Regions from separate parts of the Pseudarthrobacter woesei genome, predicted to be linked through region 3. Evidence: riboswitches for the same ligand, from Rfam matches in the RefSeq annotation. Region 3 holds a riboswitch; each other region holds the start of a gene.
What was found. A riboswitch is a leader RNA that binds a small molecule or an ion and turns the genes downstream of it on or off. The one in region 3 is predicted to bind S-adenosylmethionine.
Positions count from the first base shown of each region.

Region 1: it holds a riboswitch for S-adenosylmethionine, as region 3 does, so the genes downstream of both, ACZYZE_RS11015 (DUF1737 domain-containing protein) here and ACZYZE_RS06085 (aminotransferase class V-fold PLP-dependent enzyme) in region 3, are expected to answer to the same signal.
Region 2: it holds a riboswitch for S-adenosylmethionine, as region 3 does, so the genes downstream of both, metX (homoserine O-acetyltransferase MetX) here and ACZYZE_RS06085 (aminotransferase class V-fold PLP-dependent enzyme) in region 3, are expected to answer to the same signal.

Region 1 covers NZ_JBVAYU010000006.1:196,310-198,561, forward strand. The annotation lists gene ACZYZE_RS11010 (hypothetical protein) at 48-818, shown strand; SAM riboswitch class IV at 953-1,067, shown strand; gene ACZYZE_RS11015 (DUF1737 domain-containing protein) at 1,174-1,422, shown strand; gene ACZYZE_RS11020 (rhodanese-like domain-containing protein) at 1,419-1,838, shown strand; gene ACZYZE_RS11025 (O-succinylhomoserine sulfhydrylase) at 1,839-2,252, shown strand, end outside.
Region 2 covers NZ_JBVAYU010000005.1:65,149-67,400, reverse strand. The annotation lists gene metX (homoserine O-acetyltransferase MetX) at 51-1,259, opposite strand; SAM riboswitch class IV at 1,271-1,387, opposite strand; gene ACZYZE_RS09095 (bifunctional o-acetylhomoserine/o-acetylserine sulfhydrylase) at 1,498-2,252, opposite strand, start outside.
Region 3 covers NZ_JBVAYU010000003.1:136,175-138,426, forward strand. The annotation lists gene ACZYZE_RS06085 (aminotransferase class V-fold PLP-dependent enzyme) at 1-1,026, opposite strand, end outside; SAM riboswitch class IV at 1,061-1,174, opposite strand; gene ACZYZE_RS06090 (glutamyl-tRNA reductase) at 1,262-2,252, opposite strand, start outside.

The sequences.
Region 1 (2,252 bases), on a different contig from region 3:
GCTTGGCCGCGCCTCCACCGGGGCTTGTCACGAACCCGTGTGAGCGATTGAACGCAGGGGAAGTGCGGCACGCCACCTACGAGGCGGACCGCGTGACGTTCGCCACGGCGAAATCCTATGGCGATATTGAGGTCCTCATTACCGGGTGCGTCAACACTGGAGCAGCGTATGTCCAGGAGTGGCAAAGCACGGGTTTTGCGGGCAGATCCGGTTTCGCCCCGCCGGGCAAGATGTGGCAGGACACTCTCTACTCGCCGTCGGGGTCATTCTCCTTCACGGAGGCGCTTGGCAGGGCAAATCCAGGAACGGCCCTCAAGTACCACACCATTAATCGCGACTCGCGGTGGGGCGGGGAGCCAGGCCCGACGTACAACCAGTACTTTGAAGGTGAGGATGGCGGTGCGGACGAGAACCTGTGGTTCTATCTTCGGCAGGGCGACTACGAGCAGGCGGCGGTCATCAATTGGAACCGTGAACCCGACATGCCCACGGTCCAGGGTGCGTCATTCGCCATCTTCCTTCACGCCGGCAATTCGCCCACCGTGGGATGCATTTCCACCGACCTGCACACGGTGACCCGGCTCCTTCAAAGGGCAACGCCCGGAGACCGGATCGTGATGGGAGTGGAGCCGGCTGTGTTCACCGCAGGTGCTAAAACCGCACCCGCCCCGAAAACTGGCGATGCAGGAATCCCGGCAAGCCCCAAGTCCGCCATGCCACAGTTGCCAGTAAAGACCCTGGCCGCCGGATTGGGCGCCGTCGCACTCCTGACCGGTGCCTTCGTTGTTGCTCGGAACCTCCGGCAGCGCCGTTTGTAACAGCAACGCGGGGTCATTTACGGCCCATCGCCGGGGGCGGGATGGGCCGTAAGTGACCCCGCGTTGACCGGTTCCCGTGACTTAACATGACGACGGCGGTGCGGGCCGGCGTCGGAGGTGTTACGTTTTTGGGGAGTAATGAGACCCGGTGCCAAGCCCTGACTGGCCGGTCGGCAACCCTCCCTTTCGCGGCGGGGTGCCTCAGGTGAATACTCGGCATATCGACCATTCGAGCTGCAAGCGTGAAAGAAGGAGATCCGTCGTGCCTGACGCGTCCGCCCCCGCTGTCCCAAGCACAGCACCCGCCCCGTCCCCCGCCGCCCCCGGCACACCCGCCGCAACGGCCGGGGAAAAGCTGGCCTACCGGCTGTTCACCGGCCCCGACGACCGCGCCTTTTGCGAGCGCGTTTCGACTGCCCTGGCCGAGGGATACGTGCTGCACGGAGGCCCCTCCGCCACGTTCAACGGCAGCAGCGTCATCGTTGCCCAGGCAGTGGTGCTGCCGGCCGCAATCGCCAGCGCGGACGCCGCCGTCGCCAACGCCGTCGATGATCTGGACAGCGACGGCTTCGGCTACGAAGAGACCATCGAGGGCCACGCGTGAGCTACGCCGGGGACCTCAGCCCGCAGGAAGCCTGGGCCAGGCTCGAGGCGGGCGCCCTCCTGGTGGACGTCCGCACCGAAGGCGAGTGGGCGCACATCGGCATTCCGGACACCGCGTCCGCGAACGGCTTGCGGAACGATCCGCTGTTCATCCAGTGGACCCTGGCCGGCGGCATCCCCAATCCGCAGTTCCTCCAGCAGCTCAAGCAGCAGGCCCCCCAAGAGCAAGGCACCGAACTGGTCTTCCTGTGCCGTTCCGGCGCCCGCTCCATCGCCGCCGCGAATGCCGCCACCGAGGCCGGCTTCACCTCGTACAACGTCCTCGAAGGATTCGAAGGCGAACCGGACCGGCACGGCGAACGGACCGTCAACGGCTGGAAGAACCGGGGCCTGCCCACCAACCGCGGAAAGCACTAGATGACATTCAACCCCGACGCCGCCGGCTGGAGCCCCGACACGCGGGCCGTCCGCGGCGGACTCGACCGCACCGGCTTCCAGGAAACCACCGAGCCGATTTTCCTCAACTCCGGTTTCGTCTTCGAATCCGCCGCCGCGGCGGAGCGCGCCTTCACAGGTGAGGACGAGCGCTTCGTCTACTCCCGCTACGGCAACCCGTCCGTGGCGACCTTCCAGGAACGCCTCCGGCTGCTCGAAGGCACCGAGGCGTGCTTTGCGACGGCGTCCGGAATGTCCGCTGTCTTCACGGCCCTCGGCGCCCTGCTGGCCGCCGGCGACCGTGTGGTCGCGGCCCGTTCGCTGTTCGGCTCCTGCTTCGTGATCCTCAACGAGATCCTGCCGCGCTGGGGCGTGGAGACGGTCTTCGTGGACGGC
Region 2 (2,252 bases), on a different contig from region 3:
GTCCATGGCCGGGCCGGTGCCACTTTTGGAGACGTTCCCTCGTCAAGGCCCTAGCTGAAGAAGTTCTGCCGGAGCTGTCCGCTGAGCTGGCCGATCTCGGTCAGGAAGCCGTCGTGTCCGATCGGCGCCTCGATGGTGTGCACCGCGACGTCGCCCGGCAGGGCGTCGGCGAGGGCCTGGGACTGGGACGGGAAGTACAGCCGGTCCGAGTCGACAGCCGCTATCAGGAAGTCCGCTGTGGCCGGAGCCAGGGCTTCCCGGAGGCTGCCGCGGCCGCGGCAGACATCGTGGCTCATAAGCGCCTCGGTGATGGCGATGTAGCTGTTCGCGTCGAAGCGGCGGACCAGCTTGTTGCCCTGGTGGTCGAGGTAGCTCTCCACCTGGTAGCGTCCGCGGCCGGCCAGCGAACCGGCTTCCAGCGGAGCCTCGGATTCCTGGGCCTTCCGGCCGAAGCGGCCGTCCAGCTCGGCGGCGGAGCGGTAGGTGATGTGCGCGATCCGGCGCGCCAGGGCGAGCCCCGCTTCCGGGTCCGGGCCGCCGTAGTAGTCCCCGCCCTTGAAGTTGGGGTCCTGGCGGATGGCGAGCGTCTGGGCCTGGGCGAAGGCAATTTGCTCGGCGGTGCTGCTGGCGCCGACGGAGATCACGGCGCAGCGCCGGACCCGCTCTGGGTGGCTGACGGCCCATTCGAGGGCGCGGGCGCCGCCGAGGGACCCGCCGAGGACGGCGTGCCAGCAGCGGATGCCGAGGGCATCGGCCAATCTGGCCTCGGCCGCGGTGGTGTCCCGCAGTGTGACCAGCGGGAAGCGTGAGCCCCAGGGTTTTCCGTCGGGGGCCGGCGAGGACGGGCCGGTGGAGCCGTAGCAGCCGCCGAGGATGTTGACGGAGACAACGAAGTACGTGCCAGTGTCTACGGGGGCGCCGGGGCCGGCGAGCTGCTCCCACCAGCCCGGTTCCTCGCCGGCGCCGCGGGTGACGTGGGTGTCACCGGTCAGTGCGTGTTCGATCAGCACGGCATTGGAGCGGTCCGCGTTGAGCGTTCCCCACGTCTCGTAGGCGAGGGTGACGTCCGGCAGCCGGGAGCCGGATTCGAGTTCGAGGTCCCCGATCCGGAGGTATTGGACGGTCCCGTCCGGAACTTCGTCGGAACGCGCCGTGTCCGGCGGTCCGGTTTCCGGGCGCTCCGTTTCTGCCGGCGCGGCAGCCGGGTTGGGGGAGGTGGTGCTTCCGGATACACCCTTGCGGGTGGCGGCAATGCTCATGTGGGGACCTAACTTTGCGCTTGCCCGCCGTCAGCTGACCGGCAGGCCAGGTCTTCACCCGGGGCACCCCGCCGCAAGAGGAGGGTTGCCGGCCAGCAAGCCGGGGCTATCTGCTGGCACTCATGACCTTCACTGAGTCTACGAACTGAGGCGCCGTTGTGGCGAAGATTGTGACGCGCGTATGACTCCCGGCGCCCCGCACCCCGGAAAGGGGCTGTGCGCCGGGAGCCGGCAGTCCTCAGACGGCCTTGGCCGCGCGGAATCCGGCGTCGAGGTCCTCGAGGATGTCGTCGATGTGCTCCAGGCCCACCGACAGCCGTACAAGGCCGGGGGTCACGCCGGCAATCGCCTGCTGTTCCGGCGTCAGCTGGCTGTGGGTGGTCGACGCCGGGTGGATCACCAGCGAGCGCACGTCGCCGATATTCGCCACATGGGAGTGCAGTTCGAGGGCATCGACGAAGCGCTGTCCGGCCTCCGCTCCCCCGGCGATGTTGAAAGACACGACGGCGCCGGTGCCCTTGGGGCCGTACTTGCGGCCGCGCTCGTACCAGGGGCTGGACGGCAGCCCGGCGTAGGCGACGGATTCGACGTCGTCCCGTGCCTCCAGCCATTCGGCCACCGTGGTGGCGTTGGCGACGTGGCGCTCGACGCGCAGGCTCAGGGTCTCGATGCCCTGGGCGATGAGGAAGGCGTTGAACGGGGATACCGCCGAGCCGAGGTCGCGCAGGAGCTGGACACGGGCCTTGAGGATGTAGGAAAGGTTCGAGCCGAGGGCACCGTCCTTGCCGAGGTCCCGGGCATAGACGAGGCCGTTGTAGCTGGGATCGGGGGTGTTGAAGCCGGGGAACCGCTCCGGGTCCCTGCCGAAGTCGAAGTTGCCGGAGTCCACGATCACGCCGGCGATCGCGGCGCCGTGGCCGCCGAGGTACTTGGTGGCGGAGTGGACCACAATGTCAGCGCCCCACTCGATCGGGCGGATCAGGTACGGGGTGG
Region 3 (2,252 bases):
GTCGATCCGCTGGAGCCCCTCGACGAGGAAGGACCGGATGGTGTTCTCGTGGGCCTGCCACTGCTCCGGATCCAGGGCAGCGATCACCTGGGTGGCCCGGGCGAGGGTTGCGGCGCCCAGGACATTGGGGGAGCCGCCCTCATGGCGTGCCGGCCCGGTGGTCCAGCTGACCGTGTCGAGCCGGGCATCCTGCACGGCTCCGCCGCCGGCCAGGTGCGGGGTGCCGGTGTCGAGCCAGTCCGGCCGGCCCACCAGGACGCCGGCGCCGAACGGCGCGTAGAGCTTGTGACCGGAGAAGGCGAGGTAGTCGACGTCGTCCGCGGCGATGTCGATCCGGCGGTGCGGGGCCAGCTGGGCGGCGTCGACCACGATCCTGGCGCCGTACTCGTGGGCCAGCGCGGCCAGTGCGCGGATCGGCAGGATTTCCCCGGTGACGTTGGAGGCACCCGTGACGGCGAGCAGGCTGACGCCGCCGTGGGACAGTTCCGCGCGGAGCCGCTCCAGCGTCGCGGCCACCGTGGGGGCAGCCACAACGCTGCGGTGCGGGACGGTCTGCCACGGCAGCAGGTTGGCGTGGTGTTCGATGTCGAGGTAGAGCACCTCGCCGGTGTGCACGCCGCCGGCGACCGGCAGGCAGCCGGCCAGCAGGTTCAGCGAGTCGGTGGTGTTCCGGGTGAAGATTACGGAGTCATCCGGACGTCCGCCCACGAACTCGCGGACGATCGTGCGGGCGTTCTCGTAAACAGACGTGCTGATCTGGGAGGCGTAGCCGGCGCCGCGGTGGACGCTTGCGTAGTACGGCAGGATCTCGTTCAGGTAGGCCGAGACCACGGACAGCGCAGGGGCGGAGGCGCCATAGTCCAGGTTGGCGTAGCGGACGTGGCCGCCCTGGATCAGCGGAGCCTGGATCTCGGCGCCGGTGACCGCGGACAGCGGGCGGCGGGCGATGGCGAACCTGTCGTCCGGGCCTCCGGCTTCGGCGCCACGGCGGAATCCGGGGGTGGCAGGAAAAGTGGCAGTCGTCATGGGACCTCGCTCGAAAAGGATCCCGCATGCCGGGGATCCGCGCTTGCCGGGTCCGTTCAGGACCGGCCAGGTCGTCACCCGGGGCACCCCGCCGCGAATGGAGGGTTGCCGGCCAGCAAACCGGGGTTTAGCGCTGGCACTCGTGACCTGCTTCGAGCCTAGGACATCCGCGCTGGAGGCGAAAAGGGAGGGCCTCAATGTGAAGCGCTTTGTTACGCGGCTCGGCCGGCCGACGCTACGAAGCCGCCGTCTCCGGCTCCGTTGCTTCGCAGTGCTGCTGGTCCGGCCCGGGCGGCCGGCCGATGCCGGGTTGGCGCGGGCTGGTGAGCTGAACGCTGAGGCCGAACAGCGCCTCCAGCGCCGCCGTGTAGTCGTTCTGGCGGCCGGCCGTCGCCAGTTCCCTGGCGCGGACCGTTGGGGTGTGGAGCAGCCGCCTTACAATGCGCCGCAGGGCGAAGTTCACCTCTTCAGCCGGGGCGCCGCAGCCGTGGTGCTTCCGCACCCGTTCCATCTCGGCTTCGAGGACCGCCTGGATGTGCTGGCGCAGGGCAACAACAGCGGTGTCGACGGCGCGGATTTCCTCGTGCTCCTCGAAGTGGTGCGCGGCCTGCTGAACCAGCGACCGGGCGAGGTGCAGTGCCTCAGCGTCTGCCGGGGGAGCGGCGAGCTGAACGGATGCCAGGGTAATTAGTTCAATGCCCGGCAGTTGCGCCACCTGGGGATCGAAGTCGTGGCTGGGGGCGAGATCAATCACGGTGAGGGAATGTCCCGCAGCCTCCCGCCAGTCCGCTAGCGTGGCTGCACTGATACGCGTCCCGGTGCCGCTGCAGCCAATGATGACGTCTGCCCGCGAAATGGCAGAGGGTAATTCCCTGGCCGTCAACGCCCTTCCTCCCCTGGCCGCGACAAATGCACCCGAGCGGCCCGACTGCGAGAAAACAGAAATCGTTGTACACCCTCTGGTTCTGAGGATCTCCGCAACGCAGGCGGCATAGGCGCCGGTGCCGAAGAGGACCACCGTCGTGTCAGCGAGGGCCCGATGCCCGGATCCGCCGGCAAGGTCGAGCGCCACAGACGCAATGGACCTGCTGGCGCTGCTCAGCGCGGTCCGGGAACCAACGTCCTTCGCCGTGCGGGAGGCTCGCTGGAACAGCCGGACCAGACGTCCGCTGGCGGTACCGGCAACTTGTGCTTCGGCGAGGGCGCGGCGGACCTGGCCGGCGACT